2 regions of the Lactococcus sp. NH2-7C genome follow, and region 2 is predicted to be linked to the other one. Evidence: riboswitches for the same ligand, from Rfam matches in the RefSeq annotation. Region 2 holds a riboswitch; the other holds the start of a gene.

Region 1 (11,927 bases), 1.1 Mb from region 2:
GTGAAAAAGGCTTGCTCAGTTTTTTCTGGATTTTCAAAGTAACCTTTGGCTACCGAATCACCAACAATGATGATTTCCTTATCCATAATTTTTAAGTCAACACCTGGTTTGGCAAAACCAATTGGAACACGATCATTTTCTGTCAGTAATTCTTTCGTAATTTTTACTGATGAAATGGCTCCTGTTGCTTCTGTCGGACCATAAGTATTATAAATATTTGCTGACGGAAAAGCTGTCAGTAATTTTTCTGCTGTTTTCTTTGTTAATTCTTCGCCACAGAAAATAAATTGAACTAATTGAGGGTGTTCTTTTTCAGTGAACGAGGGGTCCAATAAGCAAATATCAACAAATGATGGTGTTGAAATCCAAGTATTGATGACCGTTTTATTCAAACGTTCAAAAAGTAATTTGAAGTTTGTTGTTTCGTCACGTGAAAGAGAAATTAATGTTCCGCCAGTTGTAAGACTTGGGTACAAGCTGAAAATTGATAAATCAAAGCTGTAAAGGGCTTGTGACAAGATTTGATTATTTTCAATTTTCATAAAATCATTGTTCATCCAATTGGTGAAAGTCACAAGATTATCATGACTGACTTCAACACCTTTTGGTACCCCTGTTGTTCCAGAAGTATAAATAATATAATTGCTGTCATTTCCAGAAACTGCTTTAGAAAAATCAAGTGCTGGAAGTTTGTCAGTCAAAATCTGGTCAGTAAGTTCAACTGAAATTCTGTCAGTAAAAAGTGCTTCAAAATCTGCTGACAGTTCAACTGTTGTAAGTACTACCGCTGGTTTTGCCGCTGTTTTAATCATTTCTGTCCGCTCAAATGGAGTGTGAGCATCAACAGGAATATAGGCGTGACCAGTTAAATTTGTCGCAAGCATAGCTGCTAAAGTGATAAAATCGTTTTTACCGAAAATCAAGATTGGACGCTGATTTAAATTGCGTTCATTGATTTGTTCTGAGATATGTGAAACCGCGGCAAATAATTGACGATAAGTAAATTTCTGCTCACGCTCAGCAAGTACGATAAGGTCTGGTTCATTTTTTGCAATTTCAAAAATTTGTTCTAATAATTTCATAATTAACCCTCTAATGATTGATTCTCTCTAAAATTCATTATAAATAAAGTGCGCACCGCCAGTATGACTGTAGGAATAAAGATAGAGTAGAATTAATATAGTTATAAAGTAAAATATTGTTTTAGCCAAAAATAGACGAATTTCTTTTTTCTTGTCCATTGGAACTCCTTTTATCTATAAAGTAATAAGAGGTTTTTAGAATAGTCCGTTAATCTCATATCATTTATTACTCTGATTATAACATTTATTAAGGAAAAAAAACTTACATTTGTGTAAGTTTAATTTATATAATCAAAAGAAAACGTAATCATTTTATTTATTGTATTTTTAAGGGGTACAACTTCTTTTTTAATTAATTTTTTGCTTAATTTTTTGAACAATTTTTTTGGCATTTTCGGCTGCTGTCAGCAAAGAAATTACCGCAATTCCGTTCAGACCAATTTTTGAGAGCTCTGTCAGTGAATTTTCAGTAATTCCGCCAATCCCAACGATTGGCAACTGATTAGACAAGAGCATTTTTCTTAAATGATTAATCCCAATTGGTTCTGCTGCGTCGGATTTACTATTTGTTGGATAAATCGGACCAATTCCCAAATAATCAGCCCCACTTATCTGAGCAGCTTTAAGTTCTTCATCATTGCTGACGGAAAGCCCTACCCACATTTCTTGGCCAATCAGCTCGCGAATTTTACTGACAGATTCATCTTCTTGTCCAACATGAATCCCATCTGCTGACAATTCACGCGCTAATTTAACATCATCATTTACAATAAAAGAAACAGCCGATTCTTGGGCTACCTTTTGTAACCTTTTTGCTACTTCAAATCGTTGATTTTTATTTTTATAAATTGTTCCCTTATCACGAAATTGGTAAACCGTAATTCCACTTTTAATGATTACAGAAATTTGCTCAATAGCATCATCTATTGAAAGGTTTGGAAAATCTTGTGGCCCAGCAATAAAATACAGCCTCAAGTCTAAAATTTTATTTTTCATTAATTGTCACCCAATGATTTAATGGTCCATGTCCATGACCAACATTTATTGTTTGTGAAATAGCTTCAGTAATAAATAATTTAGCTTTTGGCATCACCTCTTTTAAATCTTCTCCTAAAGCTAAATGAGCTGTAATATAAGAAGAAAGTGTATCTCCGGTTCCGTGTGTTCTTTCTGTCAGTAATCTTTTAGAGTCATAAGTACTGACAGAACCATCTGTCATCAATAAATAATCCCTGACTAGTTCTCCATTACCATGTCCACCTTTAATCAGCACATTTTTAGCACCTAACTTTTGAATATCATGAAGGGATTTTAAAATTTCCTTTTCGTCAGTAATTTTATAGCCACACATAACCTGTGCCTCTTCCAGGTTGGGAGTGACCAACTCTGCTAAAGGTAACAATTCATTTTTTATCAAATCAATAGCTTCTTTTGTCAAAAGAATTGCCCCGCCTTTAGCCACCATTACCGGATCAACCAGCAAATGCTTCGGTTTATATTTTTTCAAGCCTTGAATTACCGCTTCAACTTGAGCAACATCAAAAAGTGCACCCGTTTTAGCTGCTGAAATTTTCAAATCAGAAAATACTGAGTCAAATTGAGCCAAAATAAAATCTTTATTTGTCGGTAAGATTTCTTGTACACCATATGTATTTTGTGCTGTCAACCCTGTCACAATCGTTGCCGAATATACTTTTTGATTATGAAAAGTTTTTAGGTCAGCATTAATACCAGCCCCACCAGAAGAATCAATTCCAGCGATTGTCACAACTTGAGAAACATCAATCATTTCTTTTTCTCCCTTACTTAACCTCTTGCATCGCTTGATAGATTTTATCAAGAAGACTATTCACAAAATTTCCTGGTAGATTTTCTACTTGCTCAGTAGCTTTCACACCAGATTCACCGAAGAATTCTGTGGCTTCATGAGCCGCCTTAAATAAATTATCAGATACGGTCGCAAAAGTTCCAACAATCGCTGACAACATGTCCCCACAGCCAACATTAATTTTAAAAAGTGGACTATCAGTTTCAACAAATAGTTCCTCAAACCCATTAGAAATAACATCAACTTTTCCAGTTTGAATAATGACTGCTCCTGTTTTTTTAGCAGCAAGTCTCACTTGCTCAACTTCTAAATTTGACTCAAGTGCATCAATTCCTTTGTTAAAGCTTTCTTTATCAGCAAACCAAGCAATTTCTGCTGAATTTCCACGAATGATATCAAATTTAACCTCTTGCATTAATCTTTTGACAAAACTTGCTCTAAAAGGGACATTGACAGCAACTGGGTCCAAAATTAAAGGTTTGTGCTTTTGATTTGCTAACTGACAAATAGTCAAAAAAAGCGGATAATCCTTTTCTGAAATGGTTCCAATATTAACCACTACAGCATCTGCAATTTCAACTAAAGTTTCACTTTCTGAAATTTCCGCAGTCATTAATGGTGAACCACCAGCAAAACTAATCGCATCCGCAACTCTTTGTGGAGTTACAAAATTCGCTAAATTTAAGATAAGTGGTTGTTTTTCTTGAATCTTTTCTAAAATTGACATCAAAAAACTCCTTTATAGACACAAGGAGGGCTCTAGTATGATAAGAAAATAAGCTAAAAGATTTTCATAAAGAAAATACAATTAAAACTCGGACACATTCTTACGCAGGTCTTAACCTGTTCAAGTCTGATGGTCTTTCTCAACCGGTAATTTTAGTTTTTACCAGTACCCATTGTGTTATTGATTTATTTTTAAAACTACAACTACTTTAACATATTTAAACTAAAAAAACTAATTTCGCAAATATACAAAAGAAAAAACCTAGCCCAAAAGGCAGGTTTTTCTTATTTTTTATACTCATCAATATGAGGGTCAACACTTTCTTCTTGACGATTAGTTTTTACCCAATCATTTTTAGAGTTGAAATATCGAATGGCTGACTGTGGATAAATTTGAGTTAAAATAAGTAGAAATTTCGTCAGATTAACCGTATCTTTCACTACATCCCACACCCTTGTTTTTTCTTGCGACTTCTCTTTATTATAAAGAATAGCCCATACAAAATTCACAAAGATAATATAAATTGACATCACGATAAAAAGCACAACAACAATTTTAAGTGATTGAGTAATCCCTGATAGGATAGCAGAATTAACAATCATAATCAGTGTATAAATTACAATGATATATTCAATCCCCATTAACCAGGGTTTCAGTAGGGTCATCAATAATTCAAACTTCTGTTTATTCTGCAATTTTTTTGACCGAATAGTCGGCAAAATATATTTTGAAGATTGAATATTTCCCTGTGCCCACCGCACTCGTTGTTTAACCAAAGCCTCATTATCATTGATAATCCCTGTTTGTTCAATGTAAATATCATCGAATTGAGCATTTTTAACTTCAATATCAGATAGAAAAAGACGAGTTGATAAATCAAAATCTTCAACAAGTGAATCTGTCCAAGGGTCTTCATTCAATGCCTGAAGAGTACTTAATTTACAGAATTGACCATTTCCACCAAAGGCAACAGTATTGGTCAAACTTCTAAAAGACTGTGTAGCATTGATAATTTCAGAAAATTCGAGATCCTGAGAAGCATCTTTAAGTAAATTTGCAACACGGACTTTTGATTGTAAGCCAGTAAGTTTATCATCATGATTAAAGGCACAATTGACTTTTTCAAAGTAATTATGATCAAGTTTTGTATCAGCATCGATTATCGCAATTAGGACATCCTCAGGAGCAATTCCTGCTTCTTGAATTTGTTCACTAATTTGATAGTAAGCCCAATTGAGAGCTACTCCTTTTCCCTGCTGTGCATTAGGTTTCAATCGTTTTAATACATTTAATCTAGGATCCTTAAGTTCAGAAATTTTTTCCAATGTGTGATCATCACTTGCATCATCAATAACTGTCACCACTAGATTTTCGTAATTATTTTTTAAAATACTTTTTAAAGTTGTTTGAATCACTAATTCTTCATTCAGACATGGGATTAAAACATGGATATGGAACTGCTTTTTTAGTCCTTCATTTTTTAAAGTAAGAGCGTTAATTCTTTGTCTTTTACTATAAGAATACCAAAGAATGAAGACTTCCACAGTATAATAAAGAAAAACAAAAACTGAAAAAAGAAAGAAAATATAATTGATACGGTCAAAAATATCAGCAAAAATATAACTCTTTTCCCAATAATGATATCTTACGATATATAAATAGAGGAAAGGGAGACTTGATCCAATATACAATAGTATTTTTGATCTTGGTCTTATAAACTTTTTTAATCCAGTATAAATGCTCAAAAGCATAATGACTACTACTTCAAATATTTGCAAAGCAAAATAACTATTAAATACTTTTTCATTAAACCTAACAAAGTTAGTCGGAGGTTCAATCAAAAAGATATAGCCATATACCCCCAATGCAATTAATATTAAAATTAAAAACGGTTTTATAGTGGATATTTTTTTCTTAGATTTTTCACCCTTATATCCAATTACTAAAGCAAAAGCAATTATTGGGAGAACAAATTGAGAAACCACTGTCAAGCTTTCAAGCCAATGAGCTAATAATACACCATGATTAAGTTCTATCCCATTAAAGAAAGCTTCTTGGGCAAAACTAAACGTAATATTCATTTGAGTCCCAGAATAGACAATCAGGGCTACTAGATAGATTACTAGGAGAGCATATACAGTATTCTTTATGCTTTTACTTATTTGCTTCAGATCAACACCAGTAAACTTACAAAAACTTAAATACATAATGGGCATAAAAGGAACAATTAAATACCTAATATCCATATTACTTACAATCGAAAAATCAAACCTTTGGTGTTCAATCAAAATTTTAAAAAGAAATCTAAAAACGATAATAGGTAATGTAATAAACCATAAAGAGGCAATTATCGTTGCTAAATTATAGATTAAGCGTTTTTTTGTCGAAACATAGTAAGCTAAACCACAACAGAATAAGGTAAATATGGCAATCAAAAATCGAAAAGAAAAGAGCTGTGGAACAGCATGCTCACCTCCTACGAGATAAGTTAACGATACGATTAAGCGATTTGAACCATAAATTAAGAAGCCGAAAACACCGATAATACTAAGATTTTTAACTGAATTAGGGACCTTTTCACTATCAGTAATGATAAAAAATGAACTCAGCATCAAAGGAGCCACAAAAAAGAAAAGTGTAAAGAATTTTTCCCTGGTAGTAAAATTTGATAAGCGGAAAATAAACTCAAAATTAAAGAGGAAGATAAAAATGAGACAGACAGACTGGAAAGACTTTAAATTAATTTTTTTATTTTTCATTTAGAATATTAACAATCTGCAAGGAAGTTGTTCCGTCACCATAAGGATTCTTACTTCCTGACATCCTTTCATATTTAGTCTTGTCTGTCAGTAAAGTCCGAGTCTCATTAACAATATTTTCTTTTGAAGTCCCCACAAGTTTTAAAGTACCAGCCAGTACACCCTCGGGTCTTTCAGTTGTATCACGTAAAACAAGCACTGGAATCCCTAAGAAAGCCGCTTCTTCTTGAATTCCACCAGAGTCAGTTAAAATCAACTCGGCATGACGCATCACATTATGAAAGTTAATTGTATCCAGCGGGTCAATGATTTTAATATTACTATGTTCCAGTAATTTTTGCGCTTTTTCACGAATGATTGGATTCATATGAATTGGATAAATGATTTTATATGTTTCTTTAAATTCATCAGCGATCTCTGCAATTCCATCAAAAATTTCTTCTAAATCACTCAAATTTTCACGACGGTGAGCCGTCACTAAAATCATTTTCTTATCAGCTTGCCATGATAAAGCTTCATTTGTATAATCATCCTTTAAAGTATACTGAAACATATCTATAGCACTGTTTCCAACTACAAAAACCTGTTTTTTGGGCTTACCTTCTTTTAAAAGATTTTCTTTCGTCATTTCCGTTGGTGTAAAATGATAATCAGCCATCAAACCAACAATTTGACGATTCATTTCTTCAGGAAATGGTGAAAATTTATTGTAAGTTCGCAAGCCTGCTTCAATATGTGCCAACTTTATCTGATTAAAATAAGCAACCAAACTTCCAGCCAAAGTAGCTGCAGTATCACCATGAACTAAGATGACATCTGGTTGTTCCTTTTTAATAATTGGGTCAAGACCGCTAATTGATCCTGCCACAATTTCTGATAAACCAGAATATTTTTCCATGATTTTCAAATCGTAATCAACTTCCACAGAAAATTCATCTAAAAGTTCATTGAGCATTTCTTTGTGCTGCCCTGTGTTAACCAGAACAATTGGATTGCCTTGCCTTTTCGCCTCTTGGATTACTGGATAAACTTTAATAAATTCTGGCCTAGTCCCAAATATAAAGAGTAACTTTTTCATCTCTACCTCACCATCTATAATTAATATTTTATTACGGCTAACTACTTTAAATGTACCTTAAAAACTATATACTTATATTCTATTAAATAATAGTATCAAGAGCAACTGAACTGCTTTTGTCCCGTATTAAATTAATATTATGCATTATAAAAGTATGGTACAAATGTACCACACTGTCATTTTGGTGTAATTATTTAAAGACGCTGTACGATATATTCTAGCATATAAAACTTACATCAGTCAACATTTTATAGTTTTATCTTAAAAGTTTTATAAACTTTCAATAGATTAAAAAAAACTGCCAACATAATGTGACAGTTTTTATTCAAATAAGAATAAAATTCTTATTTAAGTGTGATTGAAGCACCAGCTGCTTCAAGTTTTTCTTTAACTTCGTTAGCTTCTGATTCAGAAAGACCTTCTTTGATCATTGTTGGTGCACCATCAACGAGTTCTTTAGCTTCTTTAAGTCCAAGACCAGTGATTCCACGTACTTCTTTGATTACTGCAACTTTTTTGTCGCCAGCTGATGTCAATTCAACGTCGAATGAATCTTTAGCTGCTGCTGCATCACCAGCACCTGCTGCTGCTGCAACTGGAGCTGCTGCTGTTACGTCAAATTTTTCTTCGATTGCTTTTACAAGTTCAGAAAGTTCAAGGATTGTTGCGTTTTCAAGTTCAGCAACGATGTTTTCAATGTTCAATGCCATTTTAATATTCTCCTATTAATTTTTTATTTTGTTGCGTAAATCCGCCGATATAAGTAATGTTGCTTATAATTAAGCAGCTGATTCTTCTTTTTCTGCAACAGCTTTGACTGCAAGAGCCACGTTGCGGACAGGTGCTTGGAGCACTGAAAGAAGCATAGAAAGGAGTCCATCGCGGCTTGGAAGAGACGCAATAGCTTGGATTTCTTCTTTAGAAGAAACTTTACCTTCGATAACACCAGCTTTGATTTCAAGATTTTCAGCATCTTTTGCAAAGTCAGCCAAAACTTTTGCTGGTGCTACAACATCTTCGTTAGAAAATGCTACTGCTGATGGGCCAGTGAATGCTTCTGATAAACCTTCAAGACCAGCTTTTTCAGCTGCACGACGCAAGACTGAGTTTTTAACGACTTTGAATTCAACGCCTGCTTCACGAAGTTGTTTACGAAGTTGAGTGTCTTGATCAACTGACAAACCACGTGAATCTGCAACAACGATAGATGCTGCTTCAGTCATTTTTTGTGCGTAAACATCAACCAATTCTGCTTTCTTAGCAATTGTTGCTTCATTTACTTTGTAATCGCTCATTTTTTTACCTCCATTTTATTTTGGTTGTAGAAATAAAAAATCTCTACACACAAAAGACATAGAGAGTTCAATTATCATTTTGATATTTGTCCTCGGTAGGAAGTTTATGACTTTCGTCCCCTACTGTCTTCGGTCAGTTCTTTTAGAACCGTTAATAAGTATATCAAAGTTTTTCTGAAATTGCAAGGATTAACTTACTTTCAAATCCATTTGCCTTTTTTATATAGATATCTGCTAAAAAATTTATTTTATTTATCACTTTTATTTTGAAATTGTACTATAAACCAGCTCATCAGTTCTCTATTTTCCTAGGATTAACAAGAAAAAAGGCGAATAATTTCGACCTTCATTTATTATACTTTTCATCTCAGCTCATGCAATATTTTTTTGATTTTTTGAACCATGAAAAAATTTTACGTTAATAATCTTTTTTTCCTTTTTTTCTTTCACTTTATCATCATTTTCTATCATTTTTTGTGAAAGAAATAGGACAAGTTCATAAACAGCCGAAAAAATTAATCCAATCCCCAGTATTGGCAAAATTTCTCTTATCCAATTCATTTTAAGTCCTCATTTAATCTATAATTTGTGATTCTTCAATTTCTTCAAAATTATCAACCACTGGCCCAATAATTCGGAAATTATCTTCCTGTCCTAGATAAAAGTCCTTATATTGTGGGTCAGGATTGAGTGAGTGAATTCTAAACTGTCCATCTTCTTCTTCAAATACTTGCTTGATATACAAACGTTCTTCTCCCAAATCACCTTCAGCAATTGCGTAAATATCTCCACTCCGACCAAAACCAGTATGTAAGAATGTTGCAATAGAAAAATTTGGAAAATCCGGCTCCATGGATTCACCCTTAATTCTAGCTGCACCATCATATCGCCTCAATGTTTCTGTTGTATATGCTCTATAATAACCACCTGTGTTATTTGCTATTTGACCAAAACCTGCCGAAAGCGCTTCATCTTCAACAATAGCATACTCTAATGAAGAACGTCGATAAGTTTTCAAATCAATGAGATCTGCTTTATTTTGTTCCATAAGAAAGTCAGTGAAGTTAATAACTGATTCTTGTTGTTCTCCTGTCAGTGAACGATAATTATCAATTAATTGCTTTTCTGCATTATTATCATCTTCTTTGATTAATTCTTGAATTGGCAAACCATAAATATCTGCAAGTTTTTCTAGTAATTCTAAAGTTGGGTTAGTTGATTTTTGTTCCCAGAGTACATAGGCATTTTGCTTCATTCCTAGCTTTTCTGCTAATTGACTCTGTGTCAATTTTGCATTTTTTCTTAATTTTTTTAAGTTCTGACCAAAATTCATAAACTCTCCCTTCCTGATTCTTTATCAATCTTTCTTATATTATATCTCTTATTTTATTTTTTGTCAATGGATTTTATCAGAAAAACTGATAAAATTTAAAAGCCACTGATATCAGTGACTTTTAGAGTTCTTTTTGTAATGTTTGTATTCGATACATGTCTGCATAATAACCATTAAGTGCTAAAAGTTGGTCATGATTTCCTCGCTCAATAATTTCTCCCTTGTTCAAGACTAAAATCTGGTCAGCATCTTTAATCGTTGATAAACGGTGAGCAATGGCCATTGTCGTTCGATTTTGTCGCATATTTGTCAGACCTTCTTGAATAAGCGCTTCAGTTTCAGTATCAATATTGGCTGTTGCTTCATCTAATAAGAGAATTTTCGGATTACGCACAATCGTTCGAGCAAAGTTAATTAATTGACGTTCACCGGCCGAGAAGGCTGCCCCGCCTTCAATTACTTTGGTTTCGTAACCATTTTCTAAAGCTTTGATGAATGTGTCAGCTTGGACAAATCGAGCCGCTTCTTTAGCTGCTTGGTCAGTAATCTGTGGATTCATCATTTTGATATTGTCAGTAACTGACGCAACAAACATAAAGGAATCTTGCAAGACTAAACCAATTTTTTTCCTAAGTTCTTCTTTTGAATAACTTCTAATGTCCTGATCATCAATCAAAACTTGGCCTTCTGTGAATTCATAGAAGCGCATAAAGACATTGATAATACTCGATTTTCCCGAACCTGTATGACCTACAAAAGCAAGCGTTTCTCCAGGATTCACAATAAATGAGATGTTTTTCAAAACTTGATGTTCTCCGTCATATGAAAAACTGACATTGCGAAATTCAATTTTTCCTTCTTGAATGATTGGAGAATTGCTGACAGATTTTCTGTCAGTAAATTTTTCATCAACATTTTTACTGACAGAAGTTGAAATTCCTTGTTGTGGCGCAAATTCTTTTTCTTCCATGATTGTCTTGATGCGACTAGAGGCCACCAATCCATTTGAAAAGTTTGATAAAGAATCCATCAATCCTGAAATAGGATTAAAGTAAATTTGTACATTACTGATGAAAGCATAAATTAAACCAGCCTCAACCACTGCATGTAGACTTCGATTAGAATACATCAACAAGACAACAACAATTGAGAGGGCCATCAAAAAATTAACTAAAGGGCTCAACAAAATCCCATTAATCTGAATCACTCGTTTTCGATAACCATAATATTCATCATTTGTTTTTTCAAATTCATTTCCTAGTCTGCTCTCTTGGCGAAATTGTTGAATAATTCTCATCCCAGAAATGTATTCATTTAATTTCGTATTCAATTCTGAACGCTTAGCAAGCATGGCTTGATAAACTTTTGTACTCACTTTTTGATAAATCAATACTGCCAAAATCAATAGGGGAAGAATCAGCAACATCACAAGCGCAATTTGGTGGTCAATAATAAACAAAGCAATGAAGGCAATGATAATAGAAAGCAAACTTGTTAAGGCATTAAACAAAGTCTGCCAGAAATCAAATAAATCGGTGTCATTTGTGATTCTGGTGATTAACCAACCCGTCGGTTTTTGGTCAAAATAGCGCATGCCTAGCTGATGAATTTTTCGATAAACTTTCTTACGAATGTATTGATTAACAAAAATCGAACCATTTTGCAGATAATTCCATTTGAAAAAGAAAGCAATTGAATTGATTATTGCTAAAATCAAATAAAGACCTGCAAAATAGAAGATAATCTGGTCAGTCGCTTTCATAGGTGTCAAATAGGAATCCATAAAAACAGACAAAACAAAAGGCATAATTGAAGCAAGAGCAGT
Region 2 (11,927 bases):
ATTTCTGATGTCGCAAGTTTAGTCGAAATCATGGAAATCATGGGAGCAAAAATTGAACGAAATCTTGAAGAAGGACGACTTGTGATTGATACACGCAGTGTTGTTTCTCGTCCCCTTCCTTATGGAAAAATCAACTCTTTACGTGCTTCTTATTATTTCAATGGGGCACTTTTGGGACGTTTTGGTCAGGCAACAGTAGGCTTGCCTGGTGGCTGTGATTTAGGCCCTCGTCCAACGGATTTACATGATAAAGCCTTTAAAGCTCTAGGGGCTAAGAAGATTCAAGAAGAAGAAGCTGAGCACTTAGAAGTGATTGGTGATTCATTAGTTGGAACAACCATTTATATGGATGTTGTTTCTGTTGGGGCAACTATTAATACTATGCTTGCTGCTAGTCGTGCAAAAGGTTTAACTATCATTGAAAATGCTGCCCGTGAACCTGAGATTATTGATGTGGCGACACTTCTAAATAATATGGGCGCACAAGTTCGAGGGGCAGGAACTGACATTATCCGAATTACTGGAGTGGATGAAATGCACGGTGCTCAACATACGGTGATTCCTGACCGTATTGAAGCTGGAACTTATCTTGCCTTAGCTGCTGCTATGGGAGATGGTGTCATCATTGAAAATGTTATTTATGAACACTTAGAATCTTTCATTGCTAAACTTGAAGAAATGGGTGTAAGTTTGACTATTCGTGAAGATAGTATTGAAGTTCATAAATCAGAAAATTTAAAGTCAGTCAATATTACTTCTGTTCCTTACCCAGGGTTTGCAACTGATTTGCAACAACCAATTACGCCACTTTTATTGAAAGCAAAAGGTCGTGGTTCGATTGTTGATACGATTTACCAAAAACGTGTCAATCATGTCCCTGAATTGGCTCGTATGGGTGCTAATATTTCTGTTTTAGATGATCGAATTATTTATGACGCTCCTAATGAATTAACTGGTAGTTGTGTTCAAGCAACTGACTTACGTGCTGGTGCGGCTTTGGTTACTGCTGGAATTATTGCCAGTGGGACTACAAAAATCTCTAATATTGAGTTTATCCTACGTGGTTATGACCACATTATTGAAAAATTGACTGCTGTTGGTGTAGATATTCAATTGATTGAAGAGTGATAAAAGTGATTTATTTTCGTATAGACTAATGAGAAAGGAAATAAGATGGCTGATAAATTAAAATTTGAAATCATTGAAGAATTGATTGTTCTCTCTGAAAATGCAAAAGGTTGGCGTAAAGAATTAAATCGTGTTTCTTGGAATGATGCCGAACCTAAATATGACATTCGTACTTGGTCGCCTGACCATGAAAAAATGGGTAAAGGAATTACTTTATCTGAAGAAGAATTTGGTGTTCTCTTAAAAGAATTGGGTAATAAATAAAAGTCCTGAGATTTCAGGGCTTTTTAATTTTTTAATGCTCAATTTCAAGAGAGTTGAAAAGTTTAAAGGCTTCGGTATAAGAATTTAAAAGAGAAGAGGCCTCATGATTCTCAGGGTTTATTTTCAACTCATATAATGCTTTCAAATAGACCGTAGTTACTTTTTCATAAAAAAATAAATCGCTCTTAGTATGTGACTCAAGATATGTAAAAAGCAAGGGGAGAGAATCCAAAAAATTATTTTCTATAAATATGGGAATAAGGCGAAGAATTATCTTAAGAATTTTAGGACTGATAAAGTCTAAATATTCATCTTCAGTGGTTATAATTTTTTGAATTAATTGCTCTTGTGTTTTATTCTCAAGGAGATGAAGACAAGAGCTATACAGATAAAGTTCATAGGCACAGAACTTATTAACTGAAAGCAGATATTCTTTTAGATAGAGAATATCTTTTTTATTTACTTGAATATTAGGGTCAATCAGATGAAGTTGGGATTTGATTTGGATAATATTGAGTTTGTAACTCTTTATACTAGGGTGAAGCGTAAGCAATTCGGTCTCTATTTTAAGGAGCTGATGAAGTTTTTCTTTATCTTCAATTTCAAGTTTTTGACAAAAGTCATAATTAAAAAGAAGGTCTTTAGATAAGTTAGAAAAATAGGCTTCATGATAAAATTCCTCAAGACTGACATTGATTGCCTTAAGACTACTAAGAAACTTTGTAAGCGTCATGTCCGTCTGCCCTCTTTCAAATTTGGAAATTTGAGCATAAGAAATATCTTCGCTAGCCACTTCTTTAATTTCCATATTTTTAAATTTTCTCAGCCTTCTAAAGGTTCTTCCTAAGTTAGTATCCATAACTTTCTCCATATGTTCATATATGATTGTTTTTGTTTGTTTAAAGTGTTGACTTTAAAGTTAACTATATTATATAATAATTTCATAATTTTCAGTCAATTAAAGTCTTTTGAATTTATATATTGAAAGAAGGTGAGTCCAATGCAATGCTTAAGATTATAGTATAACCGAAAAAATAAAAGTATGGAGGAAAAATAGATGAATTATATAGATGGAAAAGCTATTGGTAGCCATGAAGTATATTTAAATAAACTTGGGAGCGCTACACTTAATGCTACTTATAAAGTCACTTATGTTAGCCAAAGTTCAAATTCTGCAACAGTTATGGTAAATGGAGAATTATTAGACTTGAAAGTTGGCACAATTATTTATGAGGGGCAACTTATCAGTACGAATTCCTCGCACGTGGAAATCATCAGTAGCATGAATCAATTATATAGATTAGGAACAGAAAGTGAATTTTGTATCGAAAATACGGCTGAGGGTATGTTGCCAGTAGTTTTTGGAAAGGTTTATCGTAAATTTTTACGTGGAGTTCCAGAATTTATTTCAGGTGGAAAATATCGTACAAGTTGTTGGAATGGTATGGAAGAAACAGCTATCTTAAATTTGGACGAATGCAAAGATGAGTATTATAGTTTTGAAAATGCTGTAAATATTTATGAGTATGATGAAGCGGGGCGACAATTTCAAATTGCTCATATGGAGCCATTTACTAAAATGATTCTTTCATTTGATGAGAGTAGTAAAATGAGACAAAGATATAAAGTTTCTAGTGTTTTGAAAATGACAAATAGGGAGATAGATTGGATTTACAATGTCTTTGTGAAGCCTATTAACTGGAGATGATATGAGAAAATTTAAATCGTATTTTTTGTTGCTTTTTGAGGGATTGAAAACTTTTTCTAAAGCGAGTAGGTGGGGGACTCTTGTGCTTGTTATTTTGGTTCCGATTGAAGCACTTGTTCCGACAGGGATTATTTTTTCTATTCAAAAAGTAACAACCGAACTGGCTAAAGGTTCGGTTTTTTCGATGAGTTGGGGAATTTTTGGGGCAGTTTTGCTTTTGATCTCAAATATTATTCCGCCAGCGACAACGGCTATTTCAGGTTATTTGACGGATGTCTTGATTGCAAACATTAATCAAAAATTAATAGATAAAGCAAGCGAAATCAAGTCATTGGAAGTTTTTGAAAATGATGAATTTTATAATGATGTGGAAACAGTTAGGAGTGAACTTTCTTGGCGACCAGTAAATTTAATTGTTTTCACGCTTTCCAATGTTCGTTATATTATTTCTTTACTTTCTTTGCTTGTTTTACTTTTTAACTATACTTGGTGGTTACCTTTAGCAATCGTGATTGTTTTAGTACCTCAAAGTTTAATTCATTATCGAATTCAACAGGAGGCTTTTGAAACTTTGGTAACAAGGCGACCCGAAGCACGTAAGATGAATTATCTGCTAGAAATTGCCTTAAATCGTGATTATGCTAAAGAGAGTCGTCTTTTCAATGTTTTTGATTTTTTGAAGAAACGCTATTGGAAACTCTTTTACACGGTGCATAAGGAAGAAAATCGGATACGCATGCGACAATTTGGAATTGCTTTGATTTTTATTATTATAAGTTCACTTGTATCAATGTTCGCTTTCATTTATCTTGTATTTCAAGTTCGTTCAGGTAAATTATCTCTTGGGATTGTCGTTGGTTTTGCTTCAAGTTTGGTTGCAGCAATTTCGGCTTCTAATGGCCTAGTAGAGGAATCTGACCTGCTTTATGATACTTTAATGTGGTTGGAGAAATATCTTAAATTGATGAGAGAGTCATTCACTGAATCCGGCTATAAAAGTATTACTGAAATCAATCAAATTAGTTTAGATAATGTATCCTTTGCTTATCCAAAAGAAAATCAAAAAGTTCTTAAAAGTATCTCTCTTGAGATTAAAAAGGGGGAAAAAATCGCTATTGTAGGTCAGAACGGTTCCGGAAAATCAACCTTATTGAAATTATTAGCTGATTTATTTACTCCGACAAGTGGTCAGATTTTAATTAATAATGAAGATTTAAGAGAAATAAAGCATGAATATTACTGGGCAAAAATTTCTCCTGTATTTCAGGATTTTTCAAGATTTAAATTTTCTGTTGGAGATTCTATTAGTTTTGAAGAGAAAACAGGAGTTGGTGAAGCTTTACAATTTTCAGGATTGCCTGATTTGAATTCAGAACTTCAATTGGGCAAGGAGTTTGGTGGAACTGATTTGTCAGGAGGACAATGGCAGAAGTTAGCAATTGCTAGAGCTTTTTATAAAAATAATGTGGAACTGTATCTTTTTGATGAGGCTAATAGTGCACTTGATGTGCACAGTGAAAAAAAGCTCTATCAAAAATTGATGGAGCTATCTGCTGGGGCAACAGTAATTTGGATTACTCATCGAATGACTTCAGTCAAATTATCTGATAAAGTTATCTACTTAGATAAAGGCAAGGTTTTAGGATTTGATTCTCATGAAAATCTGTTAAAAAATGAAAACTATGCGTCTTTGTATCGAGAACAATTTGAATAAAAAAAACTGCTCATTACAATTGGGCAGTTTTTTAACGGGTAAATGTTATCACAATAAGGATAAGATAAATAATCAAGGTAATAAAGAAGGTTAAGCGCCACCAGAGTTTTAAAAAGCGACGATAAGTAAATTGTTTATAATAAAGTAAATCAAGCAACAACAAAACAAGCGCTAAGCCAGAAATGATTAGCAGATAGTATGGAATTATGCTGATACTCGTAACATTTTTAGAAAAAATTTGCATCCCTAAGATGAGAAAGATTGTAAAAACATCTGGAATTTTTAGTTTGCGATTGGTTAAGTGACGAAGTCTGAAAAACTTGAAAATGAAAACCAATGCAATAAAGACAATAAGGGGATAAAGCGCCATAAGTACTTTTATAAACATAGACTAATTGTATCGGTTTTGCCCTAGTTTGTAAAGTATTTATTTGTGTGAGAAAGTGCACGAATAAGTGCTAAGCCAAAGATAGTGACAAGGATAGCTTTAATAATTTCAACAAGGACAAATGGTGTGAATCCAAGCTTTAGAGCTAATGACCAATCGACATTGGTAAAAAATTTGAGCCACAATGTTCCGATAACTAACATAAGCAGGTGTCCAACAATATTTATGATAAAAGCAGGGATGGTCTTATAATTAATTTGATGAAGGCCAAAAGAAATAAGGGTTCCCATTATTAAAAAGGCAATTAGAAAACCACCTGTTGGACCAAAAAGAACCGCAATTCCTGATGTCCCTCCAGTGAATACGGGAATTCCAATAAATCCTAGCAGGAGATAGAGTAAGATAGCAAAAAAAGTTTCACGCGCTTTTAGTACTGTGGCAACAAGTCCTACGGCAAGTGTTTGTAAGGTGACGGGCACAATACCAATTGGGATAGACAGAGGGGAAAGAACCGCAATAATTGCTGCACCAAGAGCAATTAGGGTTAAAGAATATAATTTTGTATTTTGCATTAAGAATCCTTTGTTTTATGTATAAAATAAAATATACTAAAAAAGAAGAATTTTTGCAAACTCTTGCTCTAATACACAAAAAATTACTGACAGAAATTCTGTCAGTAATTTTATTCTCTAATTTCGACAAATTGAGCATGAACAAAGTCAGCGAGAACTTTAGGAGCGATTTTTATGCTACGCCCAACTTCGCCAGCTGAACAAACGATAAAGTCGTGCTCTAAGGCAATAGAATCAATGAAAATTGGGAATTTTTTATTTTGCCAAATCCCCACAGGATTATTTGCACCGTGAATATAACCTGTCGTTTTTTGCAAGTCTTTTTGAGGAATCATGCTCACTTTTTTATTGCCCGAAACTTTGGCCAATTTTTTTTCTGATAAATGCTCTGTCAGTGGAAGAATACCAATGACAGGGCCAGTTTTATCGCCAATTAGTGCTAGGGTTTTATAAATATCACTGCGACTGATATCTTCAGGGAGACTATTACTTTCTAAAGCGTTAATGGCGAGTCCAGTATGCTCAATTTTTGCCTTATCAAGAATTTGTTCTACAAGTGTTTTCTTTAATTTTTGCTTTTTAGACATAGCTTTATTATAGAAGAATTTGTGCTGACTGACAAGATAAAATAATTTTGCTGACAGATTTTATTAGTAATTGCTATAAATGAAAAGTTTTGGGAATTTTTTGACGAAAATAATTAAAATAATAAAAGCAGCAATGGCAGTTAAAATTCCGCTGATTCCATTAACAGCAAGAGAGTATGCAACAGCTCCCCAGCCTTTCCAAGCGTATTGGCTCCAGAAAATAATTCCTGCAATAAAATGGAAGAAGTATTTAAGAAGAACAGCAACAAAGGTTCCCAAAAGAACAGGTGCAAGTTTTAGAGGGGGTGTTTTTTGGCGGAAAAGTCCAGCCAGTCCAAGAGACATAGGGGCAAGAATATACTCAAGGAAGGCTTGGGATAAGGTTAGAATATAAGCGTGTCCAGTTATTATTGCAAGCATACCCCAAATTAAACCTCCTACAAGTCCCGCGGTTAGACCACGGCGTAGGCTGAGAAGTAGAATCGGGATTGTAGCGATTTCAATAATAATCCAGCCGTAAACAGTATTTGGAATGAGGCTGATGATGAAGGCGAGCGCCGCCATGAAGGCAATTTCCGTTAGCAAACGAACATTGAACTTAGAATTAGACATAAAAAAACTCCTTTTTGATGCGCACAAAAGGAGGGCTAGAAATTAGACATTTGTCTTAACACATCCCTACGCTGGCATTACCCAGATCAGGTCAGATGGTATTTCTCGCTACTGACAGCTTTGTCAATAGACCCATTGTGCAAATATTTATTTTTACAAGTCTAAGTTTAGCATATTTTAAGGGGAAAAGCATTTTTTTAAGATTATTAATCTATTTTATAAATTAAACTTAAAAAATATTTAAGGCAACATAAAAAATCCATAATTCAAAAAAAACGAAAGTCTGTTAGAATAAGTCTATACACAAATTCAGACAAAATAAAAGCGGTCGAGTAAGTAATTGTGAAGGTCAGCACAGAGAGCTTGTAGCGGTGAGAGCAAGCCTGAGTGAAGCAATGAAAATGGCTTGATAAGCGTATCAAGAGTGAGGTTTAACTAAGCTCTTGACGGAATGGTTCTCGTTATTGAACTTGAAAGTTGCCTTTGGGACCTGAAAATTTTCAGTGGACTAATAAGTGCTTAAATCAAGAATGGTACCACGATATAGCTCGTTTCTTTATATGAAATGAGCTATTTTTATTTAGCACGAGCGCTTTATCTTGAAGAATTTGTTTAACTTTAGAAAAATTAACAGGTGCACGGTTGATTTTTCTAATGGATGTAAAAGTTTATCAAAAGGGGAATAATTGATTTTGAAAAATAAATCAATTAGAAAAAAGGGAGAAGAAATGAATCCAAGAAACAGAAATATTTTAATTGTCGTTATTGTTGTTGTAATTGTTGCTATCGCTGCATTTTTCGGTTTTAATCATAAATCTGGTGAAAGTAAAACGGCAAATAAAACTGTGAATATTGGAATAATGACAGGAACAAAAGAAGATGATGCCATTTGGTCAACTGTTTCTAAAACAGCTAAAGATAAATATGGAATTACTTTAAAATTCACTCATTTTACAGATTATACACAACCAAATACAGCTTTGAAAAACGGCGATATTGATTTGAATGCCTTCCAACATTATGCTTTCTTGAATGCTTGGAATAAAGCTAATGACGGTGATTTGAAAGCAATTGGAAATACAACAATTTCACCAATTCGCCTTTATTCTAAAAAAATCACTTCATTGAGCCAAATTAAATCAGGAGATACGATTGCAGTACCAAATGATGCTTCAAATGAAAGTCGCGCACTTTATGTCTTGAAGAATGCTGGTTTGATTGGCCTTTCTGTATCAGGTGATACACTTGCGACGGTCAAAGATATTAATTCAAATCCAAAAAATTTGGTCATTAAAGAATTAGATGCGGCACAAACACCGCGTGCGCTTGACTCAATTACAGCGGCAGTAATTAATGATGATTTTGCAACAACAGCAAAATTAACGGTTGAAGATTCTATTTATACTGAACCTGTAAACAAAGATAGTGAGCAGTGGATTAATATCATCGTTGCAAATAAAAAAGATGCTAATAACAAAATTTATAAAGAAGTTGTCAAAGCCTACCAAACTGAAGCAACGAAAAAAGCAATTGAAAAAGCTTATCCTGATAAGAGAAAAATTGCTGCTTGGGGATTAAAACTTGACTAAGTAGTTTCGTTAAAAAGTAACGGTTAGGTGAATGCTTCGGAAATTTTTACCTTAGGAATTTCTGCCTTAGGGCTAATAAATTTTACTGACAGAAGACTTAAACTGTTTGCGAACGGTTTGGTCAGTAGAAATTGGAGAAACTTATGAATCCTAGAAATCGTAATATAATTATTGGAATAATTGTTGTTGTCATTGTAGCTATTGCTGCATTTATCGGCTTTGGTCAAAAATCTCAAGCAAATAAAACAGTAAATAAAACAGTGAAAATTGGGATAATGACAGGAACTAAAGAAGATGACAGCATTTGGCAAACGGTATCTAAAACTGCTAAAGATAAATATGGAATTACTTTGAAATTCACACACTTTACGGATTATACTCAGCCAAATACAGCATTGAAAAATGGCGATATTGACTTAAATGCCTTTCAACATTATGCTTTCTTAAAAGCATGGAATAAAGCAAATAATGGCAATTTAGTGGCGATTGGGGATACGGTGATTTCGCCAATCAGTGTTTACTCAAAGCAACTCAAAAATATTTCAGATATCAAAGAGGGTGGAACTATTGCAGTACCAAATGATGCTTCTAACGAAAGTCGTGCCCTTTATGTCTTGAAATCCGCGGGCTTGATTAAATTGGACGTTTCTGGTCAAACATTGGCGACGGTCAAAGATATCACATCAAATCCAAAAAATTTGGTCATTAAAGAACTTGATGCTTCACAAACTGCGCGTGCTTTAGATTCAGTAGATGCAGCAGTTATCAATAATAATTATGCCGTTACTGCTGGTTTAAAGAAATCTGATGCCATTTTTACAGAACCGGTTAATAAAGATAGCCAACAATGGATTAATATTATTGCTGCTAATAAAAAAGATGAAAACAACACTGCTTATAAAGATGTTGTCAAAGCTTATGAAACAGAGGCAACCAAAAAAACTATTGCTAAAGCTTATCCAGATAAGAGTACGATTCCTGCTTGGGGCTTGAAATTAAAATAATTATTTTTAGTGCTCAAATAAGTCTCTCTCCTTTGAGAGGCTTATCGTTCAAAGAAGGTCTGAACACTTGTGAAATAGAATAATTTATAAGTATTCAGTAGAATTTGGGGAAAAATTTGAATCCGAAAAATAGAAATATTATTGTTGCACTCGCACTGATTATTGTTGTTGCTTTGGTTGCTTTCTTTAGTTTAAATCATCAAGCAAGTAAAAAAACAACCGCTCAAAAAACAGTTAAGGTTGGAATTATGAGTGGGGACAAGCAAGACCAAGAGGTTTGGAAATCAGTAGCTAAAACCGCCAAAGAAAAATATGATTTAAAGCTAAAATTTGTTTATTTTTCTGATTATAATCAACCTAATGAAGCACTTCTTTCGGGAGATATTGATGTCAATGCCTTTCAATCTTATAATTATGTGAAAACTTGGAATAAAGCACATAAGAGTGATATTGTGGCAGTAGGAAATACTTATATTACACCAATGCACATTTATTCAAAAGAAGTTAACAAATTGTCAGATTTAAAAGAAGGGTCAACCGTTGCAATACCAAATGATGCTTCAAATGAAAGTCGGGCATTGTTTGTGCTCCAAAGTGCAGGGTTGATTAAATTGACAACAAGTGATTCAAGCAAATTAGTTGGCTTGCCAGATGTCACAGAAAATCCTCATCAATTGAAGTTCAAAGAAGTGGATGCAAGTCAAACACCGCGTGCCCTGGATTCTGTTTCCATTTCGGTTATTAACTATAATTATGCAACAGCAGCTAGCTTACCAAATTCTGAATCTGTCTATATGGAACCTCTCAACAAAACTTCTGCTCAGTATATTAACTTTATTGCTGCGACAAGTAAAGAAAAAAATAATAAAGTTTACAAAGAAGTTGCCAAGGCTTATGCTTCAAGAGCGACAGAAAAAGCAATCAAAGAACAATATCCAGATGGCGGAGAATTGCCAGCTTGGAACTTGAAACTTTGAAACTCCATATCTGTAGCTGTGATAAAAAAATATTAAGCTAGTAGAAGTTGCGAAAGAAGAAAAATATGGGAAAGTTAGCAATTATAACAGGAAGTGGACAAGGCATTGGTGAAGGAATTGCACATCGTCTAGCAGCAGATGGTTTTGCAATTGCTGTGGCAGATATTAATCCTCAGACATCAAAAAAAGTTGCAAAAGTATTGATAAATAAAGGATTTGAAGCAAAAGATTATGTGGTTGATGTCGCGAATCGTTCGGCAGTTTTTAAACTTGTTGCTCAAGCGGTAGAAGATTTCGGCGAACTGGCTGTTTTCGTTAACAATGCTGGGATTGCTTTTATTGATAGTATTGTGGATTCTGATTCAGAAAAAATTGAACGACTATTTGATGTTAATATCAAAGGAACTTACTGGGGAATACAAGCAGCAGCGACTCAATTGAAAAAACAGGGTCATGGTGGACGTATTATTAATGCGGCATCGCTTGCAAGTGTTGAGGGTTCAGCCTTGCAAAGTGCTTATTCTGCTTCAAAGTTTGCAGTGCGTGGATTGTCACAATCGGCTGCGAAAGAACTTGCGAAAGATCATATAACAGTGAATGCTTATAATCCTGGTATTGTACGAACTGCTATGCGGGATACAATTGATAAAAAAACGGCTCAAATCAAAGGAATTAGTATCGAAGAACAGCAGCAAAATTGTTTGAATGAAATTTACCTCGGACGTGAAGGAAAACCAGAAGATGTTGCAGAAGTGGTAGCCTGGTTTGCTTCAGATGCGGCAGAATATATTACAGGACAGTCTATCTTGGTGGATGGTGGCATGAGATTCCATTAGGAAGAGGGGCAAATATGAACGTAAAAAATAGAAGAAGAATAATTACGATTATTATTATAGGATTTCTTATTATCGTTGGTGGAATTTTTGCTTTTTCTCACGCTAGTAGTAAATCAAAAGTTTCTTCAAAAATCGTAAAAATAGGTTTGATGCCTGGCGGGAAACAAGAAGATGTCATTTGGAAACAAGTTCAAAAAAATGCTAAAGACCAATTTGGAATTACTTTAAAATTTGTCAATTTTACTGACGGAGATCAGCCCAATAAAGCTTTGGCTAACCATGAAGTGGACCTCAACGCCTTTCAACATTATGCTTACTTGAAATCATGGAATAAAGCTAATAATGGAAATATCGTATCAATTGGTGATACAATTATTACGCCGATTCATTTGTATTCTACAAAGTATAAAAATGTGACGGAAATTCCTGATAAAAGTACAATTGTTATTCCAAATGATGTTACCAATGAAAGCCGCGCCCTTTATGTTTTAAAAAATGCAGGACTCATTAAGCTTGATACTTCTAGAGGAGCATTAGCAACGGTTAAA

The links. Region 2 has a riboswitch for thiamine pyrophosphate ahead of thiT (energy-coupled thiamine transporter ThiT). Riboswitches for the same ligand answer to the same signal wherever they lie in the genome.
Region 1: linked by a shared signal. The riboswitch ahead of thiM (hydroxyethylthiazole kinase) and the one ahead of thiT (energy-coupled thiamine transporter ThiT) in region 2 are both predicted to bind thiamine pyrophosphate.

Annotation. Positions count from the first base shown of each region.
Region 1 covers NZ_CP124538.1:229,874-241,800, forward strand. The annotation lists gene dltA (D-alanine--poly(phosphoribitol) ligase subunit DltA) at 1-1,082, opposite strand, end outside; gene QJV49_RS01090 (teichoic acid D-Ala incorporation-associated protein DltX) at 1,110-1,241, opposite strand; gene thiE (thiamine phosphate synthase) at 1,431-2,078, opposite strand; gene thiD (bifunctional hydroxymethylpyrimidine kinase/phosphomethylpyrimidine kinase) at 2,068-2,871, opposite strand; gene thiM (hydroxyethylthiazole kinase) at 2,885-3,637, opposite strand; TPP riboswitch at 3,718-3,820, opposite strand; gene QJV49_RS01110 (glycosyltransferase) at 3,922-6,396, opposite strand; gene wecB (non-hydrolyzing UDP-N-acetylglucosamine 2-epimerase) at 6,386-7,474, opposite strand; gene rplL (50S ribosomal protein L7/L12) at 7,819-8,184, opposite strand; gene rplJ (50S ribosomal protein L10) at 8,254-8,769, opposite strand; ribosomal protein L10 leader region at 8,795-8,920, opposite strand; gene QJV49_RS01130 (hypothetical protein) at 9,142-9,330, opposite strand; gene QJV49_RS01135 (XRE family transcriptional regulator) at 9,344-10,102, opposite strand; gene QJV49_RS01140 (ABC transporter ATP-binding protein) at 10,224-11,927, opposite strand, start outside.
Region 2 covers NZ_CP124538.1:1,774,698-1,786,624, forward strand. The annotation lists gene QJV49_RS08990 (UDP-N-acetylglucosamine 1-carboxyvinyltransferase) at 1-1,128, shown strand, start outside; gene QJV49_RS08995 (YdbC family protein) at 1,174-1,392, shown strand; gene QJV49_RS09000 (helix-turn-helix domain-containing protein) at 1,424-2,251, opposite strand; gene QJV49_RS09005 (hypothetical protein) at 2,450-3,100, shown strand; gene QJV49_RS09010 (ABC transporter ATP-binding protein) at 3,102-4,814, shown strand; gene QJV49_RS09015 (DUF3397 domain-containing protein) at 4,846-5,202, opposite strand; gene QJV49_RS09020 (biotin transporter BioY) at 5,226-5,774, opposite strand; gene QJV49_RS09025 (aminoacyl-tRNA deacylase) at 5,885-6,361, opposite strand; gene thiT (energy-coupled thiamine transporter ThiT) at 6,425-6,973, opposite strand; TPP riboswitch at 7,020-7,119, opposite strand; gene QJV49_RS09035 (MetQ/NlpA family ABC transporter substrate-binding protein) at 7,702-8,562, shown strand; gene QJV49_RS09040 (MetQ/NlpA family ABC transporter substrate-binding protein) at 8,706-9,566, shown strand; gene QJV49_RS09045 (MetQ/NlpA family ABC transporter substrate-binding protein) at 9,683-10,543, shown strand; gene QJV49_RS09050 (acetoin reductase) at 10,609-11,379, shown strand; gene QJV49_RS09055 (MetQ/NlpA family ABC transporter substrate-binding protein) at 11,394-11,927, shown strand, end outside.